DNA from 2 places in the Acetomicrobium mobile genome. Region 2 is predicted to be linked to the other one. Evidence: riboswitches for the same ligand, from Rfam matches in the RefSeq annotation. Region 2 holds a riboswitch; the other holds the start of a gene.
The links. A riboswitch is a leader RNA that binds a small molecule or an ion and turns the genes downstream of it on or off. The one in region 2 is predicted to bind thiamine pyrophosphate.
Positions count from the first base shown of each region.

Region 1 (14,768 bases), on a different contig from region 2:
TCCAAAATAAAAATTAAAACCTCGTGAAACAAAAACACGAGGTTTTAATTTTTTACGACCCTTAAAAGCATCGGAAACGCCGGTTATATAAAAGCCTATGACATGGACGTTGCTTCAAAGATTTTGTTACAATGAGTTGTAAGTCCAAGATGAGGAGGTGGGGTAATGAAAAAAGGATTAGTGGGCCTTACTTTAATACTGGTGCTTTTATGTGTTTTGGGCGCTACCTCCGCTGATGCCACGACGGTCAAAATGTCTTATAACGGGCCAGCCGATGAAGTGAACAACGCAGTACATTATTATGCGGTGAACTTCAAAAAAATGGTGGAAGAAGGCACTAAGGGAAAAATTCACATCCAGCTCTATCCTGATAGTCAGCTTGGCAACGAAGAGGAACGCATGGAACTTTTAATGAAAAGCGGACTCAACCAGCCGATCATCAACGTCGCTTCCTATGCTGGAATGGCTCCTGTTCTCCCCGAACTTTACGCCGCATCGATACCTTTTATGTTCGATAGTTACGAGGCAGCGCACATATTTTTCGATACCGGAAGTTACTGGGCCAAACTTAAAGATGAATTCAAGAAACGAACTGGAGCAGTCTTACTTGAAGCGGTTGAGGAGGGAGGATTCCTTGCCTTTACAAATTCTAAACGTGAAATAAGGCATCCAAAGGATTTTAAAGGTCTGAAATTTAGGGCCATGGATGAAGGGCAAGTAACACTCTACAAAGCCTTTGGGGCCAGCGGCATTCCTATTCCATGGACGGAGCTTTACATGGCACTTAAGACAGGTGTGGTGGACGGACAGATGAACCCTGCTACCTATATCATCATCGGAAGTCTTTATGAAGTTCAAAAATATATGACGTTAGCTAATATCCAATATTCCGATCAATTTTTGGTGATAAATGGCGATTTATTTGACGAATTCCCTGAGGAAGACAGAGAAGTTATCGTTAAAGCGGCTTATCAGGCAAATGTCGCCACTCGCCAAATGGTCGAAGCTCAAGATGCAGAGCAGATCAAGTTTTTGGAGGGCAAGGGCATGCAGGCTTATACGCCTAATGCCCAGGAGATGAACGCCTTCAGGGAAATTGGACAGTCAGCTTACGTTGAGTGGCTAAAATCAAAAGTGGGAAAAGATTGGCTCGACATGGCATTGAATGATGCCAAAATTGCTAATGAAAAGGCCAAGTAACGATGCCAAAAGGTTTTTGCGATAAGGTGGTATATGAGATAGAGCGAGGATGTGCCCTTATATCGTGCTCGTTCTTATCTTTGAACATATGCGACATATTGATTGGCGTTTTTTCGAGGTACTTTTTTCACACTTCATTTATATGGACAGAGGAATTGGCCCGTTATTCTTTGATATGGATGGTAATGGTGGGGGCTAGCTGCGCCCACGTCAGGGGCGACATGATGGCCATTGATTTCGTAATGCCAAAGTTCCCCCCTTTTTTGCAGCGATTGTGCAGTATGTTGAGAGCTATCATAGGCATCGTGGTTTTAGGACTAATGATTTACCTGGGAACGGTAAATGCTTTGGGGAATTGGAAAGTGCGGACTATGGGCATGGGAATTCCCAAGACGATTCCGCTTCTTTCGCTTCCCGTGGGATTAGGCGTTTTGTTCATTGAATTTGTTCTTTATCGAGATAAGAGGGGAATTGAACAATGAGCCTTTTGATGCTGTTGCTCTTGTTTTTTGGGTTGATGATCATAGGGCTTCCCCTCTATCTTGCGCTTCTTTCCGTTGCCTTTCTGGGCGTTATGGTGCTGGGCGACATTTCCCTTCTTAGAGCAGTAAGTCAGCAGTTTTTTGGTGGCATGGATTCTTTTACTTTAATGGCCATCCCATTTTTTGTATTGACTGGGTCGTTAATGAACATGTCCGGATTAACCGACAGGCTTATTATTTTTTCCAAGCTTTTAGTAGGTTCAATACGTGGAGGATTGGGATATGTCAACATCGTTGGGGGTATAATATTAGCCGGGGTTAACGGTTCAGCTGCGGCCGATGCTTCGGCCCTTTCGTCGATTCTTATCCCGGCGATGAAAAAGGAAGGATACAACCCAGGATATGCAGCGGGCTTAACGGCCGCGAGTTCCTTGATAGGCCCCATAATACCTCCTTCAATATTTATGATCATCTATGCTTCCATGACCAACACCTCGATCGGAGGATTATTCGCGGCGGGAATAATACCTGGACTAGTTCTTGGTTTAGCCTATGCAGTGATGAATTATTTCTATGCCGCGATATATAGGGCTCCTGTTTCTAGCAGCGAGGAAAGGTTAAAAATAAAGGAGACGTTGATATATTCAATACCGGCCTTGATAGCGCCTATGATCATAATCGGGGGAATTGTAACTGGCGTGGTGACTCCCACCGAGTCAGGGGCTTTGGCTGTTGCCTATTGCCTGTTGATTGGGTTATTTTATACAAAAAAGCTTGACAAAAGGGGAATTTTCGCTGCCTTGTACGAGACTGTCCGTACAACCAGTTCAATTTTTCTCATCATGGGTGCTGCTCAGGCGGTTGGGTGGCTGTTAAAATGGGAGAGGATACCACAACGTTTCGCCGAATTGTTGGCAGGAGCGGGCCTTGTGTCCAGTCCTGTTTTGCTCATGTTGACCTTTACCGGGATAATATTTATCGTTGGATGCTTCATGGAAGAAGTGGCGACTTTGACGTTGCTCACCCCCATTTTTTATCCGCTGGCAGTGCAGGCTGGCATTGATCCGCTTCATTTTGGAATTGTTATGACGTTGAACGTAACCATTGCTTTGGTTACACCCCCAATGGGTGCGTGTAATTACATAGTATCAGCGGTCGGTAAAGTGCCCTTAGGGGAAGTTTTAAAGTTCGTATGGCCTTTCATAGCGGTGTCCCTCGTGGTAGTTGTAATAATAATTTTATGTCCCTTCGTGGTAACTTTTGTGCCTCGCGTTTTGGGGTTGTGAAGAAAGGTTCTGCTGGCAGAGGCATATTTTCGGTTAACTGAAAAAATTGCGTCTCTTCCTTCGTTGTGTCTGTTATGATGATAAAAACAGGTTCGTATTTATGTCTCAGATCGGAGTTGAATGGACTATCAAGAAAATGAAAAAGGTGACAATTTACACTGATGGAGCATGTTTGGGCAATCCCGGTCCGGGAGGATATGGCGTCGTGTTGCTTTACAACGGCCACAGAAAGGAGATATCGGGTGGCTTTAGGCTCACGACCAACAACAGGATGGAGATATACGCGGCTATAGCGGGATTAAGCGCGCTGAATTGCAGTTGCGAAGTGATTCTTTATACGGATTCAAGGTACCTTGCCGATGCCATGAACAAAGGGTGGGTAAAGCGATGGAAGGCAAAAGGTTGGATGCGTAATAAAAAGGAAAAGGCATTGAACGTGGATTTGTGGGAAAAATTGCTGGAGTTGTGCGATAGGCACGTAGTTAAGTTTGTATGGATTCGGGGTCACGATGGCAATCCGGAAAACGAACGTTGTGATGAACTTTCGACGTTAGCGGCAAGACAAAAAGATTTGCCCATAGATGAAGGCTATGAAAGAACATTGAATTTTCATGAATAAACTTATTTACTTATAAAGCAGCAAAGTGCGGGTATGAGATTTTGCGCTGATAACAGGCTCGAATTGCTTTTATTTCCAGTTTCATTGAAACTTAGGCAAGTTGTACATCGCTTGATGTGGTATTATGTGTTGCCTTTCAAGCAAGTTTGTTTGCTTGACTATGGGGCTAAGAGTAGTAAGATATTTTATAGAAAATTAAATATATCGCCAGGGGGTGCTCCGATAAGAATCGGGGCTGAGAAAATACTCCTAGAACTTGATCCAGGTAATGCTGGCGGAGGAATTGGCGAGCCAAAGAAGTTTAAATAGAAATTAAAGTTGCTGGTTGAAACTTTGATGCCGCCAAAAGGGCGGTTTTTTTATTGCCTCGACTCTCGCTGTTTCCCCGCCGAAATTTCACAAAATTCTTAAGGGGGTTGCGCGGTAATGAAGTTGGACGAATTAATAATAACCAAAGCTATAGTTGATAGGTATTTCAGAAAGCTGACGGAACATCTTGATCTAGATGTGGCCGTCGTAGGCGGAGGGCCATCGGGTTTGGTTGCTGCTTATAAATTGGCCAAAGCCGGCAAAAAGGTAGTCATTTACGAGCGCAGACTCAGCGTAGGAGGTGGTATGTGGGGAGGCGGAATGCTTTTTAACGAAATAGTTATACAAGAAGAGGCAAAACAAATTTTGGACGAGCTCGAGGTGAGGGCTTTTCCCTATGAAGTGGAGGGTTATTACACCGCTGATTCCGTAGAAGCGGTGAGCACTATCACCAGTAAAACCGTCAAAGCAGGAGCGGTGATATTTAACGGGATTAGCGTGGAGGACGTTGTAGTCCACGACGAAGGTCGCATACAAGGGCTTGTAGTAAATTGGACGGCCATTGAAATGTCAGGGCTCCACGTCGACCCTTTATCGGTTCGTTGTAAGTATGTTATAGACGCTACCGGGCATGATACGGAGGTTGTTAAAGTTGTGGCTCGCAAAATGCCCGGAAAATTGCTGACTGCCACCGGTAATGTGGAGGGAGAAAAATTTATGTCAGCGGACAAGGCCGAAAAATTGACCATAGAAAACACTCGCGAAGTTTTCCCCGGACTTTATGTAGCTGGGATGGCGGCTAACGCTACATTTGGGGGCCCGAGGATGGGGCCAATCTTCGGGGGGATGCTTCTTTCAGGTGTGAAAGTAGCAAGAGATATTGTGGAAAGGCTGTGAGTCGAAAAAATACTAACCGCTAAATTTGGGGCAAGTCCAAGGTGCATTTGGAGCTTGCCCTTGAATTTTTTTGCTATTAGCATGATCAACCAATTGGCAGAATTGTCATGTTGTGGTAAATTTAAATTAATAAAAGATTGCATTGGAGGTGTCAAAGATGTTGGATATCGACCAATTGCTTTCGGTGGGAACGGAAAGGGTTGTTAAAAAGACCGTAACCGTAGAGGATACCGTGGGGAACTCTTCGCTTTACCTCGAACAATTTTTATCGACTTCGGCTTGTATAAATATGATTGTGCGAATGGCTACGGAGATGGTAGATGGGGCTCTGCCTCAAGGTTTTATCTCGGTTGGTTATCACACCGAGATAACCCATGAAGAGCCCACGATGATGGGGGCAGAGGTTTCATACAAAGTTACTTTAAAAGAAATAAACGGCAATAGGTTAATCTTCGATTTTGAGATAAGTGATAAAAACGGAATCGTGTGTTACGGTAAACATGTTAGGGCCATCGTCAACTATCCGAAATTGCTTGAAAAGGCGAAAGAAAGAACGGGCGTGTAAGTTCTAAAGTCCTCCTGCGTTATTTGCGACAAATCACTTATTAGAACGAGTCAAGAGAGGTGTAAGGGGGAATTGGATTTGGCGATACCTGAGGGCGAAATCATGGTCGTTGAAGGAAAAAAATTTCGAATTGAGATGAGAAGGGACAGGTGTAAGGGGTGTGAAATATGCGTTGAATTTTGTCCCAAAAAGGTGTTTGAAGCTGATGAACTTGGCCGCCCTGTTCCTGTAAGGGTTGATGATTGCATCGGATGTGGCGCATGCGAATTGCGATGCCCTGATTTTGCCATTGAAGTTAAGTCAAAAGGAGTATCGTGACGTTGACTGGTAAAATTGGATTCATACTTGGAAACGAAGCCATCGTCGAGGGAGCGTTGGTATCGGGTGCAACGTTTTTTGCGGGTTATCCCATTACACCCTCGTCCGAGATAGCAGAAAGGGCTTCCAGGAGGCTGCCGCAAGTTGGCGGTTACTATCTTCAAATGGAAGATGAGATCGCGAGCATTGCTGCCATTATAGGTGCCTCCATAGGCGGCGCTAAGGCCTTCACGGCAACCTCCGGCCCTGGTTTCTCCTTGATGCAGGAAAATATTGGGCTAGCCGTCATGGCTGAGGTCCCTTGCGTGATAATAAATGTTCAAAGGTCGGGCCCGAGCACCGGCTTGGCCACTAAACCAGCTCAGGCAGATATCATGCAAGCTCGGTGGGGACGACATGGTGATCATTCTATAATCGCTATATCACCCTCAACGGTACAGGAATGTTTCGATCTGATAATTTTTGCATTTAATGTTGCCGAGACTTACAGATGTCCTGTGCTTTTCATGGCTGACGCAACGGTAGGGCATTTGCGTGAGGGGTGTGTTCTGCGATCCAAAGATGAAGTCGAGATCATAAACAGAAAACGTCCACCTGAAGGGTTGGATGAGTATTATCCCTACAAGGCTGACGAGGATTTAGTGCCTCCTATGGCTACTCTGGGTGGACATTATTTGGCTCGATTTCATTCTTCATCGCATAACGAAAAAGGTTTGCCCACCAGTTCTCCGGAGGAGGCTAAAGATTTAATCAAAAGGCTGTACGATAAGATAGAAAAGAATAAAGATAAAATCGTAAAATATAAGACCTTCGACGTTGATGGAAGCGACTATTTGTTAATCGCCTTTGGTGGAGCGGTTAGAGCGGCAAGACAGGCTGCTTTGGATGCCAAAAAGAGAGGACTTAAAGTGGGCGTCTTGCAACTTCAGACTGTTTGGCCCTTTCCGGCGGAATATGTCTGCGAATTAGCAAAGGATAAAAAGGGAGTTGTCGTGCCCGAGATGAACATGGGACAAATAATTGGAGAAGTCAGAAAAGCAGTTCCTGACGCAATTCCAGTAGTTGGGGCGAACCGTTATGATGGCGAACCTCTCGCTCCTTATGAAATAATGAAAGCTCTGGACGAGGTGCTATCTCTATGAGCAGGAGATCAAAAGAAGTCAGTTGGAAGGCCTTCTTGAGAGAAGAAAGCCTTCCCCATCAGTGGTGTGCCGGTTGTGGATACGGAGTTATTTTGAAGAGTATGCTTTATGCCTTCGAAAAAAGCGGCCTCGCTCCCAAAGACGTCGTGGTGGTAACTGGCATTGGTTGCTGGGGCAAAGCGGATGATTATTTGTATACTAATACAGTCCATGTAACTCATGGTAGGGCTTTACCTATAGCCACAGGCATAAAGGTGGCAAATCCATCCTTAAAGGTTTTAGCCTTGATGGGCGATGGCGATAGCGCTACGATTGGCGGGAATCATTTAATTCATTCTTCGCGCAGAAATATAGACGTGACCGCCATAATAGCAAATAATTTAAATTACGGCATGACAGGAGGCCAGTATTCCTGCACTACTCCTTTAGATTCTAGAACATCTACTTCTTGGTATGGAGATCCGGAGCCGGCACTCGACATTTGTCGTCTCACCGAAACAGCCGGAGCAAGTTTTGTTGCTAGGACTACTGTCTATCATGTGGGCACGATAGAAAGATACATTTTGATGGCGCTTTCTCATGAGGGATTCTCTTTAGTTGAGGTTATTTCCCCCTGCCCTACTTATTTTGGCAGGTATAACAAGATGCCCAAGGCACCAATCATGCTCAATTGGTTGAAGGATAAAGCGATATCAATCGAGCGCGCAAAGAACTTATCTGAGGAAGAACTCAGTGGAGCCATTGTAACTGGAGTGTTTGCGGATAAAAAAGGACATTCTTTCCTGTCTCGCTACAATGAAATTCAAGCCAGAGCAAAAAAAGACCTTGAAGGTGAGTGAATAACGATGAAGTACGAAATCATCTTTTCCGGAATTGGTGGTCAGGGCGTTATTTTAGCTGGGTCTTTGCTCGGAGAGGCTGCCGTCAGTTGCGGATTGCGAGCTGCTCAAACCCAAGCCTACGGGGTATCCGCAAGGGGGGGTTTTACCAAGACAGATGTTATCATTTCCGATGATGAAATCTTGTATCCCTATGCTTTAACCCCCGACCTCATAATCGTTTTGGCTGAGCCTGCACTTCTTCACTACCTGAATGTTTCAAATGATAATTGTAAGGTGATTTATGATTCGAGCATTATCGATGCTTCCAAATATGATCTCGATAAAAGGTATTTTGGATTGCCTATAGTTGAAATTGCAAAAGAACTGGGGTCTGCAAGAAGTGCTAATATTCTTTCTTTGGGCATAGCTGCCAGCTTCATTGTAGATATTTCCCTAGAACAACTAGATAATGTTTTAGAGAAGAGGTTCCGCGGAAAAATTTTGGAAAAAAATATTGAAATCTTACGCAAGGGAATCGAGCTGGGCAAGAGCGTAGCATTAACTCGTTAAACTGATCTTTTACGTGTCTTAGGGTCTTTAAAATGGACTACCGCTTCGACCATTGTTCCGGCGTGAGCAGTACAGTTAAAAATAGAGGGGGCTAATTAGCCCCCTCTTCGACTGGTCTCAGTCTGCGATGGTATTAGCAACAAGAACAGCCCGAAGAAGCTTTTTCTATAATGGCCTTGCAGAACTCAGGTAGGTCGTTGGGGGTTCTGCTGCTTATGAGGTTCCCGTCGACTACTACCGTCTCATCCACCCAATTAACGCCAGCGTTGACCATGTCATCTTTAATGGCTCCGACAGAAGTAGCCTTTCTTCCCTTTAGAATTCTTGCCGAAATAGGTACCCATCCTGCATGGCAAATAAAAGCGACAATTTTATTGGCATCGTTTAGCTTTTTGACTATCTCAAGTGCCTTTGGGTATCTTCTAATCTTATCGGGAGCATATCCTCCGGGTATCACGATGCCGTCGTAATCATCGGGGTTCACTTCATCGAAGGAAATCTCGCTTTTGCACGGATAGCCGTGTTTGCCTCGATATAATTTGCCCTTCTCAGGACTTGCCACTACGGTCTCTGCTCCTTCCTCGATCAATCTTATCTTTGGGTACCATAGCTCAAGGTCTTCGTAATCCTCTTCTACGAAGAAGATAAAGCGTTTCCCACTAAGTTTAGACATGCATTTCACCTCCCGGGGAAAGTTTGACAGCGTTTATTCTAGAGGGTTTGCTAGGACTTGCAAGTCCTAGCAATGTTATGTTAAAGCATTAGCCTTCCTTCCAACTCACCTCTAAGTTCATCGTATCGTTTTCTGACGAATTCCATATGGCCTCTTTCCATATTTGCGAGATCCTTAAACATGAGTTTAGTTTCTTCTGGTTCTACCTTATCGGCCAATTTTTCGTAAAATTCCGCAGCCCTGAGTTCGGAAAGATAAGCGGTAGATATTAATCTGAGGAGGGAATAATAATCCTTAAATTCGTCGGCCTGAACGCAAAGCGCTGGATCCACGACCACATTTGGATCAGGCGTGAAGGGTTCGCCAAAAAGCTCTTCGTAATATTTAGATAAAGTGTCTTTGTGCGTTTCTTCCCAGTCTGCCAATTCTGAGATTTCCTTTTTTAGAGCCGGCGTTCTGGCGTTTTGTGCCCAGGTTTTGTAAAATTCGTGCGCCTGAATCTCAGCGTGTATAGCATAAGCAAGTGCACTTTTCATATCGAATCCACATTCTGCCATTTCATGCTCGCCTCCTTGTAAATGATTAAACATTATTGAAACGTTTTTATAATAGCATATCACGCCAAATCAGATCAATGATAATTTAGAACACTTTGGCCATGGACGAGCCTATGATATAATGGAACCACAGTAGACGGGCGATCATTGTATGCATCTTAGCATGAAGGGAGGATTTCGATCATGAACATCGACATGAAAACAGAGCGCCTGGGCACAGAACCCGTAAGCAAGCTGCTTTTATACTTTTCGCTGCCAGCTATAGCTGGATTGTTTGCAAACGCTCTCTATAACATTGTTGATAGGATATTTGTCGGACAAAACGTTGGACAAGCAGGACTTGCTGCTGTTACGGTTGCTTTTCCACTTTTTGAGATAGGTATTGCGCTGTGTGTTTTAGTGGGTGTTGGTGCCGCATCCATTGCCTCCAGAAGCCTTGGAGCGGGTAAGAAAAAGAGGGCCGAACTTGTCCTGGGTAATGCCTTAACTCTATCTATTATCTTTGCATTACTTGTTTGCATTGTCATGTTGTTTTCTCTTGATTCTGCATTGAAGTTTTTTGGAGCAAGCGAAGCGATACTTAAACCTGCACGCGACTATATGATTATAGCGTTGATCGGTATGCCCTTTTTTATGATCTCCTTTGTGCTTAATTCTTTGATCAGGGTAGAAGGATCACCCAAATGGGCCATGGGCACTCTTGTCATTGGGACGGGAGCCAATATTTTCTTGGACTGGCTCTTCATTTGCGTGTTTGATTGGGGTGTAAAGGGGGCTGCTTGGGGAACGACCCTTTCTGAACTCTTATCGTGCCTTTGGGTTGCATTGTATTATTTAAAACATAGTGTGCTGAGATTCAGATACGGAAACTTGAAGCCAAGAAAGCTCCTTATAGTTAATATGCTAGCTATAGGAGTAACTCCCTGCATAACTTCTCTATCCTTTGCCGTGCTATTAGTTCTTTTAAATCAAGGGGCTTTAAAATTAGGCGGTGATATGGCCGTTTCTTCGGTAGGAATATTTCTTGCTTTGGACAGTTTGTTCTTTCTGCCGGCACTGGGAATTAGCGAAGCAGCACAACCAATTATTGGGTACAATTATGGGGCAGGCCTTTACCATCGCGTCAGAAAGACCATAATATTGGCCCTTTTTGCATGTTTGCTCGTGTTTTCTTTTTCCTGGGTTTCAACTCAACTTTTCGCGCGGCGGATCGTCCAAATTTTCTGTGATGATCACCAGGCTTTGATCGAGATGACAACGCGTGCCTTGAAAATTGGATATGCTTTACTGCCAGCAGCTTCCATATTTGTGGTGACTTCCTATACGTTGCAAACCTTAGGCAGAGCAAGAGAAGCATTATTTATTCAACTAGTACGCCAACTTGGCGTCTGCTATCCGGCAATTTTGTTGATGCCTCGTATATTTGGTTTGGACGGAATATGGATGGCTTTTCCAGCCACAGACTTGGGAGGTTCGGTTTTGGCTTTCTTTGCACTTCAGCGCGAACTAAAAAAACTTAAGAAAAATGAAGGAATGGCAAATCCACTGCTAAAGGTTGCCTCAAATAGATCAAGCAGTTGTCGTTAGTTCAACTCATCTGCAAGTGAAGCTGCTCCAAGCATGGCAGCATCGTTGCCCAGAAGGCTAATTTTTAGGTTAAAGATATCCCTGAAGTGAGGAACTAAATATTTGAGCGCCATGGGTTCTAGGATTGAAAGCAGCCCCTCGGCCCTGCTAAATCCGCCACCTAATATGATCATCTCGGGATCAAAAAGATGCGTTATGGAAGCGATCGCCTTGGCCATCGTTTGAAGTGAAGGCATTATTATCTCTGCGATGGCAGGTTCGTCTTTACGCGCCCATAGAATCTTCATGTCCTCAGGCAAGCCAATTTGCCCCGCTTTTCTTTCCATTGCGTCGGTCCCACTTATAGCTTCAAGGTGACCGTAGCATCCGCATCCGCAGAGTTCGGTTTCGCCTAGGGCCATATGGCCCGGTTCTCCTGCGAATCCATGAGCGCCTTTAAACAATCTTCCGTCTACAACGATGCCGCCACCTATTCCTGTTCCGAGAGTTAAGACGACGAAATCCTTAAGACCCTTGGCCAGTCCAGCTAATTGTTCGCCTAGGGCATAACAGTTCGCATCGTTTTCGATCATTACCTTTCTTTTTAGTCTATCCTCGAGCAAGGTTTTGAGGGGGAGACCCTTCCAGTCCGGAAAGTTGGGCGAAAGTACGAGATGCTCTCTTTGCAAATCTAGAAATCCCGGCATTCCGATTCCGACGGATAAGGTGTAACCTGGTGGCTCAAGCTCTCCTGCGATTCTTTTAAGTTGCTCAGTCACACCCTCGATAGTCCTTCCCTCAGAGGTCGGTTCTTCCCATCTTCGCAGAAATTTATACTCTTCTATGAGAGCTGCTTTAATATAATGTCCTCCTATGTCTATTCCTATCGAGAGCTTGCTCATATTATCTCCTTTTATTGTTAAATATTGTTTAACAATGCTTAACAACTAAAAATAAAAAATGGCGGAGGACGAGGGATTCGAACCCCCGGTGCCTTTCGGCACAAGTGATTTCAAGTCACCCGCCTTCGACCACTCGGCCAGTCCTCCGTACGAAACATTATAACAACTACTTTAATTTTAGTGAAGGCAGGAAAGCGCCACTTCCAGATTTCCATGTTAACATTTTTTGGTGGGGCAATTCTTTGGGTTAAAGATGGCCCTGGGATTTTCTAAGAATAAACCGTAAAATGATTTTAAAGGCGTTACAGATGAAGAGGTGAGATAAATCATGAAAGAAAAAAGATTCCTATACGTTGCCTTTTTTCTTTTGGTGGCCACATCAACTTGTCTTGTATTTGCAGGTTCCTCTTTTTCTGAAGTGCACGAAACTAAAATTGCCTTGATTACGTCTTCGTTTTGGTATGATAATGAAGAAAAAGTTTTGGAGTTGAAGGCCACCATAAAAAATGTTACTTCGAAAGAAATAGCAGGCCCCGGAATAGTTGTTAGCATCTACAGCATCGATAATAAGTTAGCTGCGCAGCGAACCTTTAGGGCAAAAAGAGTTTCGCTATTACCCGGAGAAGAAGCGGAGATCAAAGCAGCGATTTACATGGAGGGACCTTTTTGTGACATTCGCTTCACTGCTATAGAGGGCTTATGCGGCACTTGAATGTGAGAAGGGGCACTGTAAGTGCTCATATCGTCGAGGATTTAAAGAGGAGTGAAAGAAATGGTGTGGGAAAGAATAGTAAAAGAATACGTATGTTCCCCTTCCAAGGTGGCCGTTCTTGGCGCAACCATCGAAAGGGGAAGGCCCGTTTCAATGGTGATGCGCTACCTTAAGTCACAAGGCTTTTCACTCTATCCTGTAAATCCCAAGTATAGGGGTCTTAAAATATTAGGATTAAGTTTTTATGCCTCGGTACGAGACATTCCTGAGAATGTAGATATATTATCTTTATTCATAGGTCCCAAAAATCAAGCATTTCTGTTAGATGAATTAAAGAGCCTTTCTTACAAGCCAATAGTATGGATGCAACCGGGGGCTGAAAACCAGGAACTTGAAGAAGAATTAAAAAATTTGGATTATACTGTCGTCAGTGGACAGTGCATAATGGCAGTGCATAAGGCGCGTTGCTCACGTCTTGACACTTAAGATGACAAGTGAGGTGGGATAAAATATTTCTTGGCAAACCCTTGTGGAATTATTATTGATAGATATGTTATGATGAATTTGTTCAACTTTTATCATGCGTAAATCACACTTTTCATGAGGAGATGAAGCAGATGCCCTTAAGCGCCTCCTTTGTTTTAAGAGTGCCATACGGTGCTACAGATCAAATGGGTGTTGTCTATTATGCTAATTACCTGAACTGGTTTGAAATGGGGCGAACGGAATTTTGCAGAAAATATGGCATGCCCTACGTCAATTGGGAAGAAAAAGGTGTCTTTATGCCAGTTGTAGAGGTGAGATGTAGATATAAACACCCCGCTCGATACGATGACCTCATCAGAATAGATACCTACTTGAAAGAAGTAAAACCTTATAGTCTTTCCTTTGAATTTAAAGTTTATCGTGATTCCGATGATATGTTTTTAGCGGAAGGATTTACTAAGCACGGCTTTTGCGACAAAAGAGGAAAGTTGTTAAAAAAACCAAAACCCTTCTACGACAAGTTGATATGTTTATTGCAACAATAAAATGGAAAATGGCGAGAGAGGTGAATATTAGTGGCGATTGAAAAGGCTGTTCTTCTTGGTAATGAAGCTATTGCCAGAAGTGTTGTGGAAGCGGGCTGTGAAGTAGCTTGTGCCTATCCGGGCACACCTTCGTCCGAGATCTTGCCGGCCATAGCCAAGTTCGCCGATTCGCTCGGCATTAAAATGGCTGTGGAATGGGCTACGAACGAAAAGGTGGCATTTGAGGTTGCAGCAGCAGCCTCTTTTACGGGTAAAAGATCCTGTGTTGCCATGAAACACGTTGGTCTTAATGTCGCAGCAGATCCTTTTACGAGTTTGGCTCACTTTGACATTGAGGGCGGTCTGTTGTTGATCGTCGCAGATGACCCCGGCCATCACAGCTCTCAAACGGAGCAAGATAGCAGGTTATTTGGTTTATTTGCAAAAATTCCCGTCTTTGATCCCTCTTCTGCCAGAGAAGCAATGGAAATGGTAAAAGATGCTTACGAATTATCCGAAAAGTATCATATCCTTGTAATGTTACGTCCGACAGTTCGCGTGGATCATTGCAGACAAGATGTGGAGTACAGCGAACCGATAAAATTAGAAAGGTCTGCTAAGTTCGCCAAGGATCCCAAGCGCTGGAATTGTCTTCCTGCAAACGTAAAAATAAACCACCCTAGACTAAACCAAAAGATGGATGCTATTAGGCAGGATTTTACTGAAAGTTTTTCGAAGTACAACTACGAGGTGCCGGCGCAAGAAGAGGCCAAACTTGGCATTATAGCTGGGGGTATATCCTTTGCGGTGGTCATGGACTTGCTGTCCAAAATGGGAAGAAAGGACATCTCCGTCTTGAAAATAGGAACCCCCCATCCATTGCCAGTTGACCTTGTGACTGATTTTATCGCTCGACATAAAAACGTTTTGATACTAGAGGAAACCTATCCTGTAATAGAACTTCAGGTTCCCGATCGAACGAATGTCAAGGGGCGATGGAATGGATATGTGCCGCGAGCTGGCGAACTGGTACCCGAGGTGGTTGAAGAGATAATTCATAAAGCCCTGGGAGAAGATTTCTCTCGCCCGGTGGATGAGGATTTAAAGAAGGCAATCGAAGAGTTGAAAATAACGCCCAA
Region 1 is NZ_CALETC010000097.1:3,829-18,596, reverse strand. It holds gene dctP (TRAP transporter substrate-binding protein DctP) at 166-1,200, shown strand; gene Q7P41_RS04280 (TRAP transporter small permease) at 1,203-1,682, shown strand; gene Q7P41_RS04275 (TRAP transporter large permease) at 1,679-2,968, shown strand; gene rnhA (ribonuclease HI) at 3,105-3,587, shown strand; TPP riboswitch at 3,788-3,888, shown strand; gene Q7P41_RS04265 (sulfide-dependent adenosine diphosphate thiazole synthase) at 4,014-4,793, shown strand; gene Q7P41_RS04260 (thioesterase family protein) at 4,951-5,358, shown strand; gene Q7P41_RS04255 (ferredoxin family protein) at 5,437-5,676, shown strand; gene Q7P41_RS04250 (2-oxoacid:acceptor oxidoreductase subunit alpha) at 5,673-6,818, shown strand; gene Q7P41_RS04245 (thiamine pyrophosphate-dependent enzyme) at 6,815-7,657, shown strand; gene Q7P41_RS04240 (2-oxoacid:acceptor oxidoreductase family protein) at 7,664-8,209, shown strand; gene Q7P41_RS04235 (type 1 glutamine amidotransferase domain-containing protein) at 8,343-8,882, opposite strand; gene Q7P41_RS04230 (ferritin family protein) at 8,963-9,439, opposite strand; gene Q7P41_RS04225 (MATE family efflux transporter) at 9,623-11,026, shown strand; gene Q7P41_RS04220 (ROK family protein) at 11,023-11,907, opposite strand; tRNA gene Q7P41_RS04215 (tRNA-Ser) at 11,967-12,054, opposite strand; gene Q7P41_RS04210 (hypothetical protein) at 12,236-12,619, shown strand; gene Q7P41_RS04205 (CoA-binding protein) at 12,680-13,105, shown strand; gene Q7P41_RS04200 (thioesterase family protein) at 13,237-13,650, shown strand; gene iorA (indolepyruvate ferredoxin oxidoreductase subunit alpha) at 13,681-14,768, shown strand, end outside.
Region 1: another riboswitch for thiamine pyrophosphate. It lies ahead of Q7P41_RS04265 (sulfide-dependent adenosine diphosphate thiazole synthase); the one in region 2 lies ahead of Q7P41_RS02085 (ABC transporter ATP-binding protein).

Region 2 (9,310 bases):
GCCGCATGCAAGGGCATCATTGAGATTTTCTATGCCATGTGCAGTAACTATTTCGTCAATTCTGCTACTTAATTTAGGCAGGCTGAGAAATTCCACGACACTGCGACCCAAATTGATGTAAGATTTAGTGACAATATCTCTTGCTACCGCTAAATTGCAACCCAAGATCTTTGAACATCTGCGGACAGCTTTTGAGACCCTCTTTTTACTTAACGCACACACGATACGCCCTAAAGTTCCACCCAGGGACAAAGCAGCAGAATGAGGCAACATGCGCGATTGAACGCTAAGATATTGTATGCCAAACCATATCAGATCTTTAGTCATGAACCATAAATCACCGCCTTAGATACCCTTTAAGCTCGAAAGAACATTATAAAAATTTTTTAACAAATCATGAATAGCAACAACGCTAATATAAATTATCATAAAGGACTTGACATATCATATCAGTATTTTTTACATTCTTCCTCTCAGGAGATATCTGGGCTTTCGTAGCAACTTCAGAAATATTGGGCTTAATTAAATAAAAAACAACGAATTATGCTATATTATCCATCGGTCATGAAGGGTTCAGACATCGATCGAATCGAAAGGAAGTGATTGCCATGGCGCGAAGGGTCGGCACAGTAGCGCGAGGCATCAGGGCACCTTTGATAAAGACAGGCGATGACATAGTTTCGGTGGTCGTAGACTCCATCAAAAGAGCATGCAAAGAAGAAGGTTTTTCTTTGCGATACAAAGACGTAATAGGGATCACTGAATCGCTTGTCGCCAGAGCTCAGGGCAACTATGCAACAATACACGACGTAGCTAATGATTTATCCCGAAAAATGAAGGCAGATGAAATCGCGGTCCTTTTTCCGATCTTAAGCCGAAATAGGTTTTTTTTAATCCTTAAAGGCATCATTGCGACAGGCAAAACCGTTCATCTTTTTCTAAACTATCCTAACGACGAGGTTGGCAACCCACTAATGAACAGAGAGGTAATGTACGAAAAGGGCATAAACCCTTACGTTGACACGCTCGAAGAAAAAGATTATAGGTCCATAAAAGGACTTTCGCTAAGACATCCATTCACAAACGTTGATTACGTCGATCTATATAAAAGCGTTGCGCCTGAGGGTAAAATGCACATATATTTTTCAAACGATCCGAAAATCGCCTTAAAATACGCAAAGGAAATTCTGGTAGCCAACATTCATGAAAGGGATTGGACAAAAAAGATCGCAAAACAGGCTGGGGCTTCCGTGGTGCTCGGCTTGGACGACCTGCTCACCGAACCTGTGAATGGCAGTGGTTATAACTCCGAATACGGCTTGCTGGGATCCAATACGGCATCGGAAGACAGGTTGAAACTTTTTCCCCGCAACAGCCAAGAAATATGCGAGAAAATACAGTCCCTAATCAAAGATACCTGTCAAGTTGAGGTGGAAGTCATGGTGTACGGGGACGGCGCCTTCAAAGATCCAAAGACTGGAATTTGGGAATTTGCAGATCCAGTGGTCTCACCCGGTTTTACCAAAGGCTTGATCGGGACACCCCGCGAGATCAAATTAAAATACGTCGTCGACAAAGAACTTGAGGCGCAAGAAGGTAGTATCGATGAGGTGATCAAGGACCGCATCCTAAAGAAAAAAGCTTCAAATTTGGATGCCACTGAAACATTAGGTACCACCCCACGCATGTACACCAACCTTATAGGAAGTTTATGCGACCTTGTAAGCGGAAGCGGAGACAAAGGCACTCCCATTGTGCATGTGCAGGGCTACTTTGACGATTACACATCAGAATGGTAATCAATTTGGCAAGGATGACCGGGACGAAATTAATTATTTGCAACATAGTTGCATTTCCTCTTTCTGTAGCTTATATTTAATTTTAGATGCCGACATCAAGACCCACGAAATTGCATCACTTAAAGCATCTAAATAAATTAAAGGAGGCGTCATTTTTATGTTATCCCGGTTAAGTAAGGGTTTAGCGGTTATGGTCGTGATAGTATCATTTTTGTCTCCCTCTTTTGTCCTCGCCGCCCCAACGGATGATGTGGTAGCTGTTGCTGCGAGCATGCACGAATGCATAAACGAATTGGCTACCCAATTTGAAAACCATGGTCTAGGAACCCCACCCAAAATCGTTTCCGGAGCATCGGGCAAACTAGCATCCCAGATAATAGCTGGAGCACCTTTTGGGTTATTTTTATCGGCAAGTCCCGAATGGACCAAAAAACTTGAAAGTGAGGAATTGCTTTATGAGGTGTCCCCAATGGCAACGTCCCCAGTCGTGGCATGGTGGCTAAAAGAAGAAACCATCACTTTGGAAACGATAGAAAGAAAGGACGTTCGCATAGCCATTGCAGATCCGGAAGCAGCTCCCTTTGGCAAAGCCGCTGCGGAATATTTAAAAACAATGGGAATTTACGACGAGCTTTTAAAAGAAAACCGGTTAGTGATAATGGGCAATGTAGAACAAGCCGCATTGGCAGCTAAAACAGGTGGGGCCGATATCGGGATGTTTTCGCTATCTGTGGCAAAAAAACTAAATGAAGGAAGTTACGTTATCTTACCGGTGGATCCACTAGAAAATAGTGGCGGACTTGTAAAGGGCAAGGCTACCAAAAATATCGAGGCCTTCTGGCATTACATCAGGTCCGAAGCTAGTTATGACATTTGGATTAAATGGGGTTTTGAGCCGGTGCGATAAAGATGACGCCATCTTTTATTGTAAGCCTAAAGGTGCTGATCATAGATGTTCCTATACTTTTTTTCATGGGTACTTTAATAGGTTGGACATTGGCTAAAAAGCAATTCAAAGGCAGGACATTGGTCGATACTCTAGTAGTGTTGCCAATCGTCCTTCCGCCTTCCGTTTTAGGATTGTACCTCCTTATGACATTGTCTCATATTCCTTTTATAAGGGAATCCAGGATCCTTTTTTCTTTTCCGGCAGCCGCTTTAGCGCCTCTTTTTCCCTCTTTGCCAATAATGATACAAGCTGCAAAGTCGGGCTTTTGCTCTGTAGATGAGAAGCTCGAACAGGCCGCCCGCACCTTAGGAGACAATGAACTTAGAGTGTTTTGTAGGGTCACCTTTCCTTTGGCAAGGTCATCCTTGATGGCCGGCCTTGCCCTGGCTTCCATGAGGGCCCTTGGAGATTTCGGTGTTACGCTTATGATAGCGGGAAACATACCCGAAAGAACTCAGACGTTGCCGCTTTATATTTACAGCAGAGTTGAGTCCATGAAGTTTTTTGAGGCGAACTTAGCGGCCCTTTTATTGACTATTCTTGGAATAGCCAGTCTATCAATCGTTAAAAAGCTGGAGGGAAAGCATGCAGGATTGTCTTGAGGCAAATTTCTCTAAAATGCTTGGAAACTTTCATTTAGATGTTTCGCTCCATCTGGGAGAGGAAATAGGTGTGCTTTTTGGCCCCAGCGGCGCAGGGAAAAGTCAAACCTTGAATGTTTTAGCTGGCCTCGTCAAGCCTGACCGAGGTAAAATCAACCTTAGAGGGCGTATCTTGTACGACTCCGCTTCTTCTACATTTCTAAAGCCGGCTGCAAGGAAGATTGGGTTAGTCTTTCAGGAATTGGCCCTATTTCCTCACTTGTCTGCGATAGAGAATGTTGCATACGGATTAAAGGGACCAAATAAGTGGCGGCTTGCCCAGAAGTGGCTTGACAAGATGAGGCTGGAAGGACTTTACGAGAGAATGCCTCATCAGCTGTCAGGTGGTCAAAAGCAACGCGTTGCTCTAGCTCGAGCGCTTGCACCCAAGCCCGATCTTTTGCTACTTGATGAGCCTTTTAGCGCACTGGAGGGACCAATGCGTCGGGCATTAAGGAGGGAGTTAAAAAACTTATTTCTTGAAATAAGGATCCCGATTTTGTATGTTACTCATGACGTAGAAGACGTGTGCTCGCTGGCAACCAAGGTTTTTTTAATTCGCGACGGATCTATAACTGCCGCTATTGATGCAAACAAACTTTGGGACCCCCAAAGCCAGGAAAATGTTTGGCATTCCTTGGGTTGGGGAACTCTGGTACAGGGCGAAATCATAACGGAGGAAGGAAACCATTGGCTCAGTTGGCCTGGGGGAAAACTAAAACTATTACAACCCACAGGCCCGGCAAAAGGAAAGGTCACCGTCTTTATACCTCCCGATCACGTCAAATTGCTTTACCCAGACCTTCCCGTTGACCCGGAATTAAGGCCCAACGTCATGGAGGGAAAGATAATAGAAAGGATCGAGATGAACCACTTAGTACGACTTTACATTCATAGTGCCGGAATAGAATGGCACACAGAACATCCCAAAGATTCTTATTCCACTTTAAACCTGCATGAAGGGCAAAATGTTTCATTTAGCATAAAGCCGTCAATGATATACGTACTCACTCAAGAATGTGATCCACCGAGATGAGCTAGCTTAAAGCATAAACATAAAGAAGTTTACATAGCAAGCGATGAAATTTTGTGTTAAAATTGTATATGTGTCCTGGGGGAGTCGGTTTACCGACTGAGAGGAAGCTAAAAAAGCTTCGACCCTTAGAACCTGATCCGGGTCATGCCGGCGTAGGGAAGGTGTAGGTTTTCAGGCCTTCAAAAAATAATTCCTTCCCCAATATGCCGACTGATCCTTAAACAAGGAGGTCGGCTTTAATTTGTTAAGGGTTTGCGACATCAGTAAAATTTACTCAGATCTCGCTGTATTTACAAATATAAGCTTCATGGTAGAAAAGGGAAGTTTTGCCGCCTTCTTAGGACCTTCTGGATGCGGTAAAAGCACTTTATTTCGCGTCATTGCCGGGATAGAGTCCTCTGACAGCGGTCACATAGAGTGGGAGGGCCTAAAGCTACTAAACTTGAAAGAAAATACCGCAATGATGCTCCAAAAGGATTTGCTGCTTCCATGGTTCGACATTTTAGACAACGTTTTAATCCCGATAAAAACTTTAAAGAGAGATACAAAAACCGGAGAATCTGAGGCAAAACGTCTTTTATCCCGATTTGGCTTATCAGGATTTGAGCATTACTTACCCTATCAAATATCTGGAGGCATGCGCCAAAGAGCCGCTTTGGTCCGCACATTGCTTTTTGACAGAGAAATATTCTTGCTAGACGAACCTCTTTCAGCTCTTGACGCACTCACGCGTCAATCGCTTCAAAAGGAAATTTTGCGCATCCAATTGGAATTCGATAAAACCGTATTGATGATCACCCATGACATCATGGAAGCTTTAATGCTCGCGGATAAGATATTTTTACTTTCACACCTGCCTATGCGCATAATAAAGGAGATTGACTTGAGCAATTTACCAAAGCCCAGGTATCATTTGGACTTCGAGCTAGCGGAGATGGCAGAAAACATATTTTTTACGCTAAAAGGAGAGCTCATCAATGCATAGTCGAACATCCTTTTCGGTATTAATTTTTATCCTCTTGATATGGGAAATTTTGGTAAACCTTTTACACATTCCTAAATTCATACTTCCTGCTCCAAGTCTTATTATATATACGTGTTTTTCTCAAGCACCTCTGCTTTTAGAAAACACGCTGGTTACTGCAGTCGAGATTTTACTCGGTTTAATGATCAGCCTTGCCATATCTATACCTCTTGCAATAGTCATGTTCAGCTTTCCAAGCGTTGATGCCGCAATAACACCTTTTCTCGTCATATCGCAGGCCATACCAATCTTCGCTTTAGCCCCCTTGCTTGTCGTGTGGTTCGGGTATGGACTTTTGAGCAAGATCATCATGGCAACTATAGTAATATTTTTCCCTTTGACCGTTTCGCTGCACTCTGGTTTTAAACAAGTTGATCCGGATTATGAGGTGCTTTTTGACCTCCTCGATGCATCTTTTTGGAAAAAGATGCGCTTTCTTTATTGGCCAGCCGCCCTGCCCTCATTTTTTGCCGGGCTTAAGATGGCCGTCGCTGTCGCTACCATTGGAGCCGTACTTGGGGAGTGGGTGGGTGCTCAAAAGGGCTTAGGATACTTGATGATTCAAATGAACGCCAGATTGAGAACTGACATGCTCTTTGCAGCCCTGGTCTGGCTAAGCGCTATGGGTATGGGGATGTGGTTGCTAGTAGGCAAACTGGAAAAACATTTTTTATTTTGGCTGAACGATACAAAGAATTAATTTATCGTTATTAAATGTTAGGTTAGCTAATTAAACGATATTTAAACAGGAGGCGATTTTAGAGTGAAACGCATAGGTTTGGCAGTGTTGATTTTTCTTCTTTTTACGGTTCCGGCAAGAGGAGAGAATTTGACGTTAGTATTGGATTGGTTTCCAAACGTTGACCACTTGCCGCTTTATGTAGCACAAGAAAAGGGGTTTTTCGCAGAGGAAGGTCTAAAGATAAACATAACGTCACCCTCAGAAAGCGCTGATGCGCTGAAACTGGTTGCAGCGGGCAGAGCGGAATTAGGAATCAGTTACGAGCCACAAGCTTTAGTTGCAGCATCGGAGGGTGTTCCAGTATTAGTCATAGGCAGGCTTATAGGCCATCCTCTATCCACTGTTTTGTACATCAAAGATCGTGGTATAGAAAAACCCCAGGACCTGAATGGAAAGTTAATGGGCTATACCGTCGCTGGGATGGAAGACGTGCTGGCCAGGGCTTTTTGTGAACTAAACGAAATTAAAGATTACACACTAATACATATAGAATTTGCGATCATACCCTCTTTGGTATCGAAAAGGGTCGATTCCGTAATGGGTGGTTTTAGAAATTATGAAGTAGTGGAACTAGAGCTTGAAGGATATGCGCCTGGTTACTTTGCACTGGAAGAATATGGATTTCCCGATTACGATGAACTTGTAGTAATTGCTAATCCAAAATTTGCCAAAGAAAACAAGAAGACAATCTCCTCCTTCAGAAGAGCTTTGTCTAAGGCCATAGAAATAAGTAAGGATACTCCCGAAGAAGCTCTCGACCATTACTTCAAGGCCGTACCCGAATCGGACAAAAAACTTGAAAAACGCGCTTTCGAAAAGACTTTGCCTTTTTACGCCGAAAACCAAAACCTCGAGGCTGAACGATGGCAAGCCTTCGCAGACTTTGCGCTTCAAGTGGGGCTGATAGAGCATCAGGTTGACGCAAAACAGCTTTTATGGAAGGACTAAAAACCCAAAAGTTAAGACAAAGGAGGCACATAAAAGTTATGAAGGCCACGTTGAAAAACCTTATCTTAGCGGCTCTTTTTGCTGCAATGGCAGTCCTTCTATCGGGATTCAGCATTCCCGTGGGTCCGACTCGCTGCTTTCCCTTTCAACATGCGATTAATGCAATATCAGGGGTATTGCTTGGACCGTGGTGGGCAGCAGGTGCAGCTTTAACTGCGAGTATAATTAGAAATGCTTTAGGTACCGGAACATTATTTGCCTTTCCAGGTAGCATACCAGGAGCTTTAGTTGTGGGCATCACAGCTAGACTCCTTAAAAACAAGAGATATTATGCCGCCTTAACGGAACCTCTGGGCACGGGAATAATAGGAGCTATTATAAGCGTTTATATCTTGGCGCCGACAATCGGCAAGGAGACAGCTCTGTGGTTAATAATGTCTGCCTTTCTTTTAAGTAGCGTTCCTGGCTCTTTCCTCGGGTTTGCACTCCTCCTCGCTTTTAGCAAGGCTGGCTGGTTTCAGAAAAACATTGGCAGATCGAACATATAATGCTATTCTTTTCTATGATATAAAACGCAGGGGTGATAATCTTTGAGTTTCATGCGCTTGATGGAAATGGGCGGTCCGTGTATGTATGCAATATTGTTGGTTTCCATAATCGGACTGGCAGTTGTCATTGAACGCTTTTGGTTTTACACGAAGTCGTGGACAAACCCGGAACCACTGGAGCACAAATTGGGTGAATTGCTATACAAAGGAGATGCTGAAGGAGCGTCTTCCTTAGTTCGCGAAAAAGAAACTTCACTACATCGCCTGTTTCGTGCAGCAGTAGACCATTGGCAGGCGCCATCCGAAGCGCTAAAAATGTTATTGGAACAAGAGGTCCGACACGAAATTTACAGGTGGGAAAAGGGACTAACCCTTCTTTCCACGATTGCCCGTGTTGAACCTTTACTGGGACTTCTGGGCACCGTTTTGGGGATTGTCAATGTCTTTCGAGCTGTTGCTGAGTCCGAAGGAGCTGCTAATATGGCCCTGCTTGCCTCGGGCATTTGGGAGGCTTTGCTAACCACCGTCGCCGGATTGTCCGTCGCAATACCTGCTGTATTATGTTATTCATGGTTTTCATCGAAAATCGACGCTGCGGAGGAATCCCTTTGGAGAGGAACCGATTTTATCTTGAGGGAAAAGTTATTACGAGGAAAAATGGAGCATGAGTAATTTTAAGAAACAGGTGTGTTTGGCCTATCTTTTGTGGGCGATCTTAAGCTGGGTTTTTATACCTTCAGCAACGGCAGACCAAAAGTACGAAAGAATTGTTTCGCTAGCACCAAGCATCACTGAGTCATTATATTTTTTGGATTCCATTGATTTCGTAGTGGGAGTAACGGATTATGATACCTTTCCTCCTGAAGTATCAAAAATACAAAGTGTCGGCGGCAACATAAACCCTTCGCTCGAAAAAATACTTAACTTAAAACCCGATCTTGTCATAGGCGAAAAGATTTTCCATCACGACCTGTTAAAACGCCTCCGGACCTTTAACATTGACACTTTAGAATTGACGCTGCACCACAGGTTGAATGACGTAAGGGAAGCCTTCTTTACGATAGCAGCTAAAATTGACAAGACAATGAAAGCAACGGAAGTATGGGAAGAAATTGAAAAAGGACTAGAGGAAAGAAAGCTTCTAGCGTCAAAAAATCATAAAAAACCCGTGTCGATGCTAGTGGTGGTATGGCATGACCCTTTAATAGTTGCCGGGGGGTGGAGTTACATCAGCGATATCATGGAATCATTGGGCATTACAAATACAGCAGGAAGCAAGAGGTTTTCCTTTCCCGTGATGAGTAAGGAAGAATTGCTGTCCTTCAATCCTGATGTGATATTTTTGGTGCAAGCAAGTAAGGGCATGTCCATCACGGCAAGGGATTTCATAAGCATAATGGGGGACCTGCCAATTAAGGCAAAAAATGGAGGAATTGTCTCCTTCGAAGCAGAAGTGCTCCTTCATCCTGGACCTAGAGTTCTTGAAAGTGCGGATATGCTAATCAAAGCCTTAAACAGGGCCTCTAAGGAGGAACGCTCCCTTCGATGAGATCAAAAAGAAGGACTTCTCCAGAAATTGAATTGACCTCTTTAGTAGATGTCGTCTTTCAATTGATCATTTTT
Region 2 is NZ_CALETC010000059.1:1,021-10,330, forward strand. It holds gene Q7P41_RS02060 (lysophospholipid acyltransferase family protein) at 1-327, opposite strand, end outside; gene Q7P41_RS02065 (coenzyme F420-0:L-glutamate ligase) at 609-1,799, shown strand; gene modA (molybdate ABC transporter substrate-binding protein) at 1,957-2,706, shown strand; gene Q7P41_RS02075 (molybdenum ABC transporter permease) at 2,709-3,350, shown strand; gene Q7P41_RS02080 (ABC transporter ATP-binding protein) at 3,334-4,425, shown strand; TPP riboswitch at 4,493-4,601, shown strand; gene Q7P41_RS02085 (ABC transporter ATP-binding protein) at 4,667-5,410, shown strand; gene Q7P41_RS02090 (ABC transporter permease) at 5,403-6,149, shown strand; gene Q7P41_RS02095 (ABC transporter substrate-binding protein) at 6,213-7,139, shown strand; gene thiW (energy coupling factor transporter S component ThiW) at 7,178-7,687, shown strand; gene Q7P41_RS02105 (MotA/TolQ/ExbB proton channel family protein) at 7,739-8,359, shown strand; gene Q7P41_RS02110 (ABC transporter substrate-binding protein) at 8,352-9,236, shown strand; partial or broken gene Q7P41_RS02115 (biopolymer transporter ExbD) at 9,233-9,310, shown strand, end outside.